Regions from separate parts of the Enterobacter sichuanensis genome, predicted to be linked through region 1. Evidence: riboswitches for the same ligand, from Rfam matches in the RefSeq annotation. Region 1 holds a riboswitch; each other region holds the start of a gene.

What was found. A riboswitch is a leader RNA that binds a small molecule or an ion and turns the genes downstream of it on or off. The one in region 1 is predicted to bind thiamine pyrophosphate.
Region 2: linked by a shared signal. The riboswitch ahead of thiB (thiamine ABC transporter substrate binding subunit) and the one ahead of thiM (hydroxyethylthiazole kinase) in region 1 are both predicted to bind thiamine pyrophosphate.
Region 3: linked by a shared signal. The riboswitch ahead of thiC (phosphomethylpyrimidine synthase ThiC) and the one ahead of thiM (hydroxyethylthiazole kinase) in region 1 are both predicted to bind thiamine pyrophosphate.

What each region holds. Positions count from the first base shown of each region.
Region 1 is NZ_CP027986.1:3,108,588-3,112,710, reverse strand. It holds gene C1N69_RS15030 (hypothetical protein) at 1-138, shown strand, start outside; gene C1N69_RS15025 (DUF4225 domain-containing protein) at 135-941, opposite strand; TPP riboswitch at 1,172-1,269, shown strand; gene thiM (hydroxyethylthiazole kinase) at 1,305-2,075, shown strand; gene thiD (bifunctional hydroxymethylpyrimidine kinase/phosphomethylpyrimidine kinase) at 2,072-2,872, shown strand; gene C1N69_RS15010 (GntR family transcriptional regulator) at 2,915-3,661, shown strand; gene C1N69_RS15005 (PfkB family carbohydrate kinase) at 3,635-4,123, opposite strand, start outside.
Region 2 is NZ_CP027986.1:712,710-716,832, reverse strand. It holds gene sgrR (HTH-type transcriptional regulator SgrR) at 1-1,486, shown strand, start outside; TPP riboswitch at 1,523-1,623, shown strand; gene thiB (thiamine ABC transporter substrate binding subunit) at 1,655-2,638, shown strand; gene thiP (thiamine/thiamine pyrophosphate ABC transporter permease ThiP) at 2,614-4,123, shown strand, end outside.
Region 3 is NZ_CP027986.1:234,120-238,242, reverse strand. It holds gene nudC (NAD(+) diphosphatase) at 1-721, opposite strand, end outside; gene C1N69_RS01115 (Rsd/AlgQ family anti-sigma factor) at 817-1,302, shown strand; TPP riboswitch at 1,357-1,465, shown strand; gene thiC (phosphomethylpyrimidine synthase ThiC) at 1,545-3,440, shown strand; gene thiE (thiamine phosphate synthase) at 3,440-4,075, shown strand; gene C1N69_RS01100 (HesA/MoeB/ThiF family protein) at 4,068-4,123, shown strand, end outside.

The DNA.
Region 1 (4,123 bases):
TTAGTATTGTTTTCTACGAAAGAAACTGTCGTGGGTGGTGGGATATCAATTCTGATCGCAATTGTCATCGTTGCATTTATTCAGCCGCCAGTCCTTTCTTACAAATCCTGGCGGTTCTGGAGAAAATTCAGAGGCTAATGGCTCGCTGTGTCAGTAGAAAGCAGGTCAAATATTACTTTGGCCTTAAGTCCATAACCTACTATTTTCATTGTTAATTTTTGGCGGCTCATCGTATCGACCTTGCGATAGAAATCTCGGGGCATCCATTTAAATAGCCTCCATGCTTCGGGTTTTCTGGCTAATCCAAAGATGCTATATACACTTGCAGTTAACGTAATGGCGTTATAAATCGCAAGTCCTGTTTCAGGCTTGAAACCCATAAACTGGGCTGCTTCCATAGTGCCATCAGCCACAAATCCCTCTGTTTTGTATTGTTTTCCATATATCCCTGGAATAATTTCTTTTGACAAACCGTTAATGCCATCTGTAACAAGGATAGCTCCAGCAAGCATACCTAAAGGTGTCATTGTAGCGACCATCAACGCACCACCAGCAATTGCCATTCCAGAGACAACGATGTGAATAGCCGAAATCATGTATCCGACGATTTTATTATTTTCCTTAACAAACTCGACCTTCGCGTAAACCTGTGCGGACTTAGTTCTTAACAGACGCTCTTGTTCAAGCAGATTGTCTGTTTCAGCACGCAGATTTTTGATGCATACAATGCATTCTTCGTCTGTTTTTGCTCGCCGTGCTGTCTCGAACTCCTTTTCTACGACCAGTTTTATCTCTTCGACAAACTTGATACGTGTTATCCCATCTTGCAAATAGAATGCTGACAGCCGGTTTGCTGTTTCGACGAGTTTCCGGGCTTCCAGATTTACCATGGTATTTGACCAGGTTCTGTTCCATCCTCTGTTGAGCAGCGCGATATCCATAAAGCCTCCTTTCCTGAATGTGCCTGGTCATTTTACGTTCTATACGGTCAGGGGCAACAGGATATGCTTTGACATCATGACTAATGTAACAAAGGAGCTTAATGGCGCCTTTTTTCGTATTTAGAGTGGGGTACAAACCGAGGTACAGCGTGAAGAAGCGATAACCGAAAGGGCGCGCTTGCTTGAGCAAGCAACTTCCCCTAATCTGGCAAAATGTAAGCTAATGCTTACCAAATGACTCGGGGTGCCCTTCTTCGTCGAAGGCTGAGAAATACCCGTATTACCTGATCTGGATAATGCCAGCGTAGGGAAGTCAGATGCCTTCCCGGTCATCGCTTCTTCACGCAAGGCAGGAGCGAAACCATGCAGCCTGACCTGCTCGATTTACACGTTTTACACCACTTCCGAACCCGTTCCCCGCTTACGCACTGTATGACCAACGATGTCGTACAAACCTTTACCGCCAACGTTTTGCTGGCGCTTGGCGCATCCCCCGCGATGGTGATCGAGGCCGAAGAGGCCGAGCAGTTTGCCGGGATGGCCGATGCGCTGCTGATTAACGTCGGTACCCTCACCACGCCCCGCGCCCAGTCGATGCGCCGGGCGATTGAAAGTGCAGTGGCGGCAGGCAAACCCTGGACGCTGGACCCGGTGGCGGTGGGCGCCCTGGCGTTCCGCACCCGTTTTTGCCATCAAATTCTTGCCCTGAAACCGGCGGCCATTCGCGGCAATGCCTCCGAAATCCTGGCCCTTGCCGGGATGAGCACGGGTGGACGTGGCGTTGATACGACCGATACCGCTGCCAGCGCGGTGCCAGCTGCCCAGGCGCTGGCCCGCCAGACCAACGCCATTGTGGTCGTCACCGGTGAAGTGGATTACATCACCGACGGACAACGAACCCGCACGGTCACGGGTGGTGACCCGCTGATGACGCGCGTGGTGGGCACCGGATGTGCACTCTCTGCCGTTGTGGCAGCGAGCTGCTCGCTGCCGGGCGACAGGCTGGATAACGTCGCTGCCGCCTGCGGCTGGATGAAGCGAGCCGGAACGATTGCCGTTGCGCACTCTCGTGGCCCGGGCAGTTTTGCCAGCGCGTTCCTGGATGCGCTCTACACGCTGGAGGGACAGGCATGAAACGGATTAACGCCCTGACCATTGCCGGCACCGATCCCAGCGGCGGCGCAGGCATTCAGGCTGACCTGAAAACATTTTCGGCTCTTGGCGCGTACGGCTGCTCGGTGATAACCGCGCTGGTGGCGCAAAACACGCGAGGGGTGCAGTCGGTCTACCGTATCGAGCCTGATTTTGTCGCTGCGCAGCTGGATTCGGTGTTCAGCGACGTGCGCATCGATACCACCAAAATCGGCATGCTGGCCGAGACGGACATTGTTGAAGCGGTGGCGGAACGGCTTAAGCGTTATCAGGTGCAAAACGTGGTGCTGGATACCGTCATGCTGGCAAAAAGTGGTGACCCGCTGCTCTCAACTTCCGCTGTGGAGACGCTGCGCAAAAAGCTGCTGCCGCAGGTGGCGCTCATTACCCCTAATCTGCCTGAAGCTGCCGCGCTGTTAGACGCGCCGCACGCGCAGAACGAACGTGAGATGAAAGAGCAGGGGAATGCCCTGCTGGCGATGGGCTGCGGGGCGGTACTGATGAAGGGCGGCCATCTGGATGACGCGGAAAGTCCGGACTGGCTCTTCACCCGCGAAGGCGAAGTGCGTTTCACCGCCCCGCGCGTGCAAACCAAAAATACCCATGGCACGGGCTGTACGCTCTCGGCCGCGCTGGCGGCGTTGCGTCCACGGTATGAAAACTGGGCCGATACGGTGCAGGAAGCGAAAGCCTGGCTCTCCGCCGCACTGGCAAAAGCCGATACTCTGGAAGTGGGTCACGGTATTGGGCCGGTTCACCATTTTCATGCATGGTGGTAGGCCTTATACTGGCAGAACACATCACGCCTGAGAAAAACAGAGATGGAACAAGCGCATACCCGGTTAATCGCTCAACTGAATGAACGGATCGCCGCGCCCGATAACACGCCGCTGTACCTGAAGTTTGCCGAAACGGTAAAAAACGCGGTGCGCAGCGGGGTGCTGGAGCATGGCAATATTTTGCCCGGCGAGCGCGATCTGAGTCAGTTAACCGGCGTGTCGCGTATTACCGTGCGTAAAGCGATGCAGGCGCTGGAGGAAGAGGGCGTGGTGACGCGCGCCCGCGGCTATGGCACGCAAATTAACAATATCTTCGAATATTCCCTGAAAGAGGCGCGCGGTTTTTCCCAGCAGGTGGTGCTGCGCGGTCAAAAGCCGAACACGTTGTGGGTCAACAAGCGGGTGGTGAAGTGTCCGGAAGAGGTGGCGAATCACCTTTCCATCCCCCCTGAGAGCGAGGTATTCCTGCTCAAACGTATTCGCTACGTTGACGAGGACGCCGTCTCGATTGAGGAGTCCTGGGTGCCGGTTGGGTTAATTCCCGACCCGGATGCGATCGGTATTTCGCTCTACGATTACTTCCGCAGCCAGAATATTTTCCCGCAGCGTACCCGCTCGCGCGTTAGCGCCCGCATGCCGGACAGCGAGTTTCAGGCGCACATCAAGATGGATGAAAAAATACCGGTGCTGGTGATCAAGCAGGTTGCGCTCGATCAGCAGCACCGGCCGATTGAGTACAGCATCAGCTACTGTCGCAGCGATCTATACGTCTTTGTGTGCGAGGAGTAGCGTCTCGCGCGTTGGGGCGCAATCACCGCCACGGTGGCTGACCACCCACGCGGCGACCGCATTGCCGAGCTGCACTGCGTCCGCCAGCGACCATCCCGCCGCCAGCCCCGCAAGCGTGCCGCCCGCATGGCTGTCGCCTGCGCCAATGGTGTCCACCACCGTGGCGGGAAACGCCGGAACAACACCTGAGGCGTTACCGTCATACCACGTAGCACCGTCTTTATCATGGCGCACAATCAGCGCGGCGCCGAAGCGTTCCTGCCATACCTCACCCAGGTTTTCAGCCTCCATACCCAGTCTTTCAGCAGCGATCTCCGCTTCCTGGCGATTAAGCGAGACGATTGGCCTGCAGGCCATAATCCGTGCCATTAGCGCGTCAGGGATATCCGCAATGCGTGGGCCGAAATCGATAAACGCCGTCACGTCCCGCAACCCTTCCAGCCAGCTCGTCAGCAGCTCGCC
Region 2 (4,123 bases), 2.3 Mb from region 1:
GGAGGCGGGACGTGGCAAACGATCGCGCCTGACCTTCCTCTATACCGGGCTGGCGTTGCAGCAGCAGCGCGCCGAAGACCTGCTGGAGCAGGACCGAATTGACCAGCTGGTGCAGTTGGTGGGCGATAAAGCCGCGGTGCGCCAGATGCTGGTTTCCCATCTCGGACGCAGTTTCCGCCAGGGCCGTCACATCCTGCGGGTCCTCTACTATCGCCCGATGAAAAACCTGTTGCCCGGCACGGCCTTGCGCCGCTCAGAAACCCACATGGCCCGACAAATCTTCAGCGGCCTGACGCGGATAAATGAGGAAAATGGGGAACTGGAAGCAGATATCGCTCACCACTGGCAGCAACTTTCCCCGCTTCACTGGCGCTTTTTTTTACGCCCTGGCATCCACTTTCATCATGGCCGCGAGCTGGAAATGCACGACGTCATCACCTCTCTGGAACGCGCCCGTACGCTGCCGCTCTACTCGCATATTTCGCGCGTCCACTCGCCAACGGCATGGACGCTGGATATTGAGCTTTCACAGCAGGACCAGTGGCTCCCCTGGCTGCTGGGCTATGTGCCGTCAATGATTTTGCCCGGCGAGTGGGAATCGATGAACAATTTTGCCAGCCTGCCGATAGGTACCGGGCCCTACGCCGTCTCCCGTAATAATAACAACCAGCTGAAAATCCGCGCGTTTGATGACTACTTTGGCTATCGGGCGCTGATCGACGAAGTGAATGTGTGGGTATTGCCGGATCTGAATGAAGAGCTGAGCGCCGGCCTGACGCTGGAAGGTCCCACCACGGGAGAAAAGGCCGTGGAGAGTCGCCTGGAGGAGGGATGCTACTATCTGCTGTTCGACAGCCGCACCCACCGCGGGGCCAACCCGGCCGTCCGTAAGTGGATCAGCCATATACTGTCCCCTTCCAACCTGATCTACCATGCGGAAGAGCAGTATCAGACCTACTGGTTCCCGGCGTACGGCCTGCTACCGCGCTGGCACCATGCCCGCCCGGCGCACGCCGACAAACCTGCTGGGCTGGAGTCCATCTCACTGACCTACTACCGCGAACATGTGGAGCATCGTTTTATCGCCAGGATCATGACCAGACTACTGGCAGCGGAAGGGGTTAAGCTGGAGATCAGGGAAGTGGATTATCACGAATGGCACCAGGGGGAGATAACCAGTGATATCTGGCTGAACAGCGCCAACTTCACCCTGCCGCTCGATTTTTCATTATTCTCGCACCTTTATGAAGTCCCGCTGATCCAGCACTGCATCGACCGTGACTGGCAACAGGATGCCGCCCGGTGGCGTGCGGGCGAGATGAATCTTGCCGTATGGTGCCAGCAGCTGCTGGCTGAACAGGCGATCGTTCCCTTGATCCACCACTGGCTGATGATCCAGGGACAACGCAGTATGCGAGGCCTGCGGATGAATACCCTGGGCTGGTTCGATTTCAAATCGGCCTGGTTTGCCCCGCCGGAACCATAACGCTTTCGTAATATTCACCAAATCATTACAATACCGCCGTTCTCAACGGGGTGCTGCATCACTGATGTGCGCTGAGATAATACCCGTCGAACCTGATCCGGATAACGCCGGCGAAGGGATTTGAGGCTGTCGCTCAAAATCCTTTGCCACTCAACCCTGAGGTGCAAAGTGTTAAAAAAAGTTCTTCCCCTGCTGGCGCTGTTTGCGCTGCCTGCTTTAGCTAAGCCCGTTCTGACGGTCTACACCTACGACTCTTTCTCTGCCGACTGGGGCCCAGGCCCGGTCGTCAAAAAAGCCTTTGAAGCGGACTGTAACTGCGAACTGAAGTTCGTGGCGCTGGAGGACGGCGTCTCACTGCTCAACCGTCTGCGTATGGAAGGAAAAAACAGCAAAGCGGATGTGGTACTCGGGCTCGATAACAACCTGCTGGAGGCCGCCTCGCAAACCAAACTCTTTGCCAAAAGCGGCGTAGCGGCAGAAGCCGTTAACGTGCCTGGCGGCTGGAAAAACGACACCTTTGTGCCGTTCGACTACGGCTACTTTGCTTTTGTCTATGACAAAAACAAGCTGAAAAACCCGCCGAAGAGCCTGAAAGAGCTGGTGGAAAGCGACCAGAAATGGCGTGTAATTTATGAAGACCCACGCACCAGTACGCCGGGTCTGGGCCTGCTGCTGTGGATGCAAAAAGTCTACGGGGACAAAGCGCCCCAGGCGTGGCAGAAGCTGGCCGCCAAAACCGTGACGGTGACCAAAGGCTGGAGCGAAGCCTATGGCCTGTTCCTGAAAGGCGAAAGCGACCTGGTGTTGAGCTACACCACCTCTCCGGCTTACCACATTATCGCCGAGAAGAAAGATAACTATGCCGCTGCTGATTTTGCTGAAGGGCATTATCTGCAGGTGGAAGTGGCCGCACGTACCGCCGCCAGCAAACAGCCGGAGCTGGCAGAAAAATTCCTGAAATTTATGGTATCACCCGCCTTCCAGAACGCCATTCCGGCAGGAAACTGGATGTATCCCGTCACGAATGTTGCGCTACCAGCAGGGTTCGAGCAGCTGACCAAACCAAAAACCTCGCTGGAATTTACGCCGCAGCAGGTCGCCGCGCAGCGTGCAGCATGGGTAAGTGAATGGCAACGCGCCGTCAGCCGTTAATTCCCGGCTGGTTACTGCCCGGGCTGCTCGCCGCCATAGTCATGGTGGCGGTCAGTCTGGGTGCCTTTCTTGCGTTGTGGTTTAACGCGCCAGAGAGCGACCTGCTCGCGCTCTGGCACGACAGCTATCTCTGGCACGTCATCCGTTTTTCATTCTGGCAGGCGTTTCTGTCTGCCCTGCTGTCGGTCATTCCGGCCATTTTTCTTGCGCGCGCGCTCTATCGCAGGCGTTTCCCCGGCAGGCAGGCCCTGCTGCGCCTGTGCGCCATGACCCTGATCCTGCCCGTGCTGGTGGCCGTTTTTGGCATTCTGAGCGTTTACGGCCGCCAGGGCTGGCTGGCCTCTCTGTGCGGCCTGCTTGGTCTTGAATGGACCTTCTCGCCTTACGGGCTGAAAGGCATTTTGCTGGCGCACGTGTTTTTCAATATGCCGATGGCGACACGCCTCTTTTTGCAGGCGCTGGAGAACATTCCCGGCGAACAGCGTCAGATTGCCGCCCAGCTTGGTATGCGCGGCATCTCATTCTTCCGCTTTGTCGAATGGCCTTGGCTGCGCCGCCAGCTCCCGCCCGTAGCGGCATTGATCTTCATGCTCTGCTTTGCCAGCTTTGCTACCGTGCTTTCACTCGGCGGTGGGCCGCAGGCCACCACCATTGAGCTGGCGATTTACCAGGCGCTGAGTTACGACTACGATCCCGGGCGCGCCGCGCTGCTGGCGATAGTCCAGATGACGTGCTGTCTGGCTCTGGTCATGCTCAGCCAGCGCCTGAGTAAAGCCATTCCCCCGGGCAGTAATCAGATAGCGGGCTGGCGCGATCCGCAGGACAGCCTGCACAGCCGCATCTCCGATTTTCTCCTGATTGCGCTGGCGCTGGCGCTGCTGCTGCCGCCGCTGCTGGCCGTTATCATTGATGGTCTGAACCTCAATCTTCTGTCCGTTCTGCAACAGCCTGTCCTCTGGCAGGCCACCGGGACCTCGCTTCGCATTGCGCTGGCGGCCGGGCTGCTGTGCGTCATGCTGACCATGATGCTGCTGTGGAGCAGCCGTGAACTCTATGCCCGGCACGCCCGAAAGGCCGGACACGCGCTGGAGCTGACAGGCATGCTGATTCTGGCCATGCCAGGCATCGTGCTGGCGACGGGCTTCTTCCTGCTGTTCAACAGCACCCTCGGCCTGCCGGACAGCGCTGACGGCATTGTGATCTTTACCAATGCGTTAATGGCCATCCCTTACGCGCTCAAGGTACTGGAAAACCCGATGCGCGACGTCAACAACCGCTACAGTTTGCTCTGTCAGTCGCTGGGGATGCAGGGCTGGCAACGGCTGAAGGTGGTCGAATTACGAGCGCTAAAACGCCCGCTGGCGCAGGCGCTGGCGTTTGCCTGCGTGCTCTCCATTGGTGACTTTGGGGTCGTGGCGCTGTTTGGCAATGACAATTTCCGTACGCTGCCCTACTGGCTATATCAGCAAATCGGCTCTTACCGCA
Region 3 (4,123 bases), 1.8 Mb from region 1:
CCACGGTGCCCGGTGGGGGAAGCAGCGGTAAATCGTCATAGCGATACCAGTTCGCTTCCAGAAGCTCTTTCTGATCGATAACGATCTCGCCGCTGTCGTATTCGGCCATAAAGGCCGTCATCAGCGACTGCGGGAAGGGCCAGGGCTGGGAGGTCACGTAGCGCAGGTTCTTCACTTTAATCCCACTCTCCTCCATCACCTCGCGCGCCACCGCCTGCTCCAGCGTTTCACCCACCTCAACGAAACCAGCCAGCACGGTGTGAATGCCGTTGCGATGACGGGTATGCTGGGCCAGCAAGATAGAATCCTCCCGGCGGATAGCGACGATAATGCACGGCGCAATTTGTGGGTAGTAGCGTTCGCGGCAGTGGCTGCAGAGCATCGCCCACTCGGTTTTGCTCGGGTGCATAGTGTGACCGCAGTAGCCGCAGTATTTATGCGAGCGGTAAAACTCCGCCAGCTGTACACCACGCCCCGCCAGCTGGAACAGGCCCACGTCCAGATCCAACACCTGTCGAACCGATCCCATGTCCTGACGACGGGGTTGTTGGATCAACCACACCGCATCTCCCTGCCATTCGCCGATCTTCAGCGCCGGCTGGCCCACAAGATCGAACCTCTCTGCTGCGCCATAAGGGATCTCCCCGTCAGGAAGCCATAATTTTTGTTCGTGACTGACGATCCACCAACCGAGATCTGATTTTTCAATAATACGATCCATATCTATTGCACTACCTTCGCTTCACTGACATGTTGTTAGCATTGTGGTTACATTCTGGATGAGCAGATTCAATCCTACACTTTGCGGAGTCGACCATGTTAAACCAGCTGGAAAGCCTGACTGAGCGCGTTAGAGGAAGTAACAAACTGGTGGATCGCTGGCTACATGTGCGCAAGCATCTACTCGTGGCTTATTACAATCTGGTCGGTATTAAGCCTGGCAAAGAATCGTTTATGCGGTTGAATGAAAAAGCGCTGGATGATTTTTGTCAGAGCCTGGTCGACTATCTGTCCGACGGCCATTTCAATATTTATGAACGCATTATCCGCGAAATGGAAGGGACAACACCGTATTTAGCGGCCAGCAAACTCTATCCGCTGCTGGAAGCCAACACCCAACAGATCATGGATTACTACGATTCCACGCTTGAGAACGCCATCGATCACGATAACTATCTTGAGTTCCAGCAGGCGCTTTCCGACCTTGGCGAAGCGCTGGAAGAGCGATTCACGCTGGAAGATAAGCTGATTAGCCTCGTCCTTGATGCCAGCCCCGAAGATAACATCGTGCGCCCTGCTTGAGTTCTTAATCGTTAACGAGTAATTTACAACCATTCGCCCCTCTCACGAGGGGGATTTTTCTTGTCGGAGTGCCCAGAGCGAAAGCCGGGCTGAGACCGTTAATTCGGGATCCGCGGAACCTGATCAGGTTAATACCTGCGAAGGGAACAAGAGTCACACTGCTGTTGTATCGCCCCCTGGGCGATCCTCTCTTGCTTCATCCGTCGTCTGACAAGCCATGTCCTTCACTTTTGGAATGAGCTATGTCTACTGCAAAACTGACCCGCCGCGAACAGCGCGCACAGGCCCAACACTTTATTGATACCCTGGAAGGCACTGCTTTCCCGAACTCAAAACGCATCTACATTTCCGGCTCCCGGGCGGATATCCGCGTCCCGATGCGTGAAATCCAGCTGAGCCCGACGCTTATCGGCGGCAGCAAAGATAACCCGCAGTATGAAGACAACGAAGCTGTGCCGGTGTATGACACCTCCGGCCCGTACGGCGATCCTGCTGTTGCCATTAACGTGCAGCAGGGTCTGGCGAAACTGCGCCAGCCATGGATTGATGAACGTAATGACTGCGAAGCGCTGTCTGATCGCAGTTCGGCTTACACCAAAGCGCGTCTGGCCGACGACGGTCTTGACGAGCTGCGCTTCGCCGGACTGCTGACGCCGAAACGGGCGAAAGCGGGCAAACGTGTGACCCAGTTGCACTATGCGCGCCAGGGTATTATCACGCCGGAGATGGAGTTTATCGCTATCCGTGAAAACATGGGGCGCGAGCGCATCCGCAGCGAAGTGCTCCGCCATCAGCATCCGGGCGAAGGCTTTGGCGCTCGCCTGCCGGAGAACATCACGCCGGAGTTTGTGCGTGATGAGGTGGCCGCAGGCCGTGCGATTATCCCCGCCAACATCAACCACCCGGAATCTGAGCCGATGATTATCGGCCGCAATTTCCTGGTGAAGGTTAACGCCAATATCGGTAACTCGGCCGTCACCTCTTCCATCGAAGAAGAGGTGGAAAAGCTCGTCTGGTCAACGCGCTGGGGTGCGGACACGGTCATGGATCTCTCAACCGGGCGCTATATTCACGAAACCCGCGAGTGGATCCTGCGTAACAGCCCGGTTCCTATCGGAACGGTGCCCGTCTACCAGGCCCTGGAGAAGGTCAACGGCATTGCCGAAGACCTCACCTGGGAAGCCTTCCGCGACACGCTGCTGGAGCAGGCTGAACAGGGCGTAGATTACTTCACCATTCACGCGGGCGTACTGCTGCGCTACGTGCCGATGACGGCGAAACGTCTGACCGGTATTGTCTCACGCGGCGGCTCCATCATGGCCAAATGGTGCCTGTCGCACCATAAAGAGAACTTCCTCTACGAACACTTCCGCGAGATCTGCGAAATCTGCGCCGCGTACGATGTCTCCCTGTCGCTGGGGGATGGCCTGCGTCCGGGCTCCATTCGCGACGCCAACGACGAAGCGCAGTTTGCCGAGCTGCATACCCTGGGCGAGCTGACCAAAATCGCCTGGGAGTATGACGTGCAGGTGATGATTGAAGGCCCGGGACATGTGCCGATGCAGATGATCCGCCGCAATATGACCGAAGAGCTGGAGCACTGCCACGAAGCGCCATTCTACACCCTGGGGCCGTTGACCACCGATATTGCGCCAGGCTATGACCACTTCACATCCGGGATTGGGGCGGCGATGATCGGCTGGTTCGGTTGCGCCATGCTCTGCTATGTGACGCCGAAAGAGCACCTCGGCCTGCCTAACAAAGAGGACGTGAAGCAGGGGCTGATTACCTACAAAATCGCCGCCCACGCTGCGGACCTGGCGAAAGGCCATCCCGGCGCGCAAATCCGCGATAACGCCATGTCGAAGGCACGCTTTGAATTCCGCTGGGAAGATCAGTTCAACCTGGCGCTGGACCCGTTCACCGCCCGCGCCTATCACGACGAGACCCTGCCGCAGGAATCGGGCAAAGTCGCGCACTTCTGCTCCATGTGCGGACCGAAATTCTGCTCGATGAAAATCAGCCAGGAGGTACGCGACTACGCCGCCACGCAAACCATTGAAGTGGGCATGGCGGACATGTCTGAAACCTTCCGCGCCAAAGGCGGCGAAATCTACCTCAAAAAAGAGGAGGCGTAATGTATCAGCCCGATTTTCCGCCCGTCCCCTACCGTTTAGGTCTCTATCCGGTGGTGGACAGCGTGGCGTGGATCAAACGTCTGCTGGAGGCAGGCGTTCGCACGATCCAGTTGCGCATCAAGGATAAACACGATGACGAGGTGGAGGCGGATGTGGTCGCCGCCATTGCGCTGGGGCGTCAGTATCACGCCCGTCTGTTTATAAACGACTACTGGCGACTGGCCGTTAAGCACCAGGCTTACGGCGTGCATCTGGGTCAGGAGGATCTGGAAACAACGGACCTGAGCGCTATCCGGGACGCCGGATTACGGCTGGGGGTGTCAACGCACGACGACATGGAGATCGACGTGGCGCTGACGGCTCGCCCCTCCTATATCGCGCTCGGTCACGTCTTTCCGACGCAAACCAAACAGATGCCCTCCGCACCGCAGGGGCTGACGCAGCTGGCGGGTCACGTCAAACGCCTTGCCGATTATCCTACCGTCGCCATCGGCGGCATTAGCCTTGAACGGGCGCCGGCGGTGCTGGAGACGGGCGTTGGCAGTATTGCCGTCGTCAGCGCCATCACCCAGGCCGCAAACTGGCAGGCCGCCACCGAACAGCTGTTACAGCTGGCAGGAGCAGGTGATGAATGATCGTGATTTTATGCGCTACAGCCGCCAGATCCTGCTGGAGGATATTGC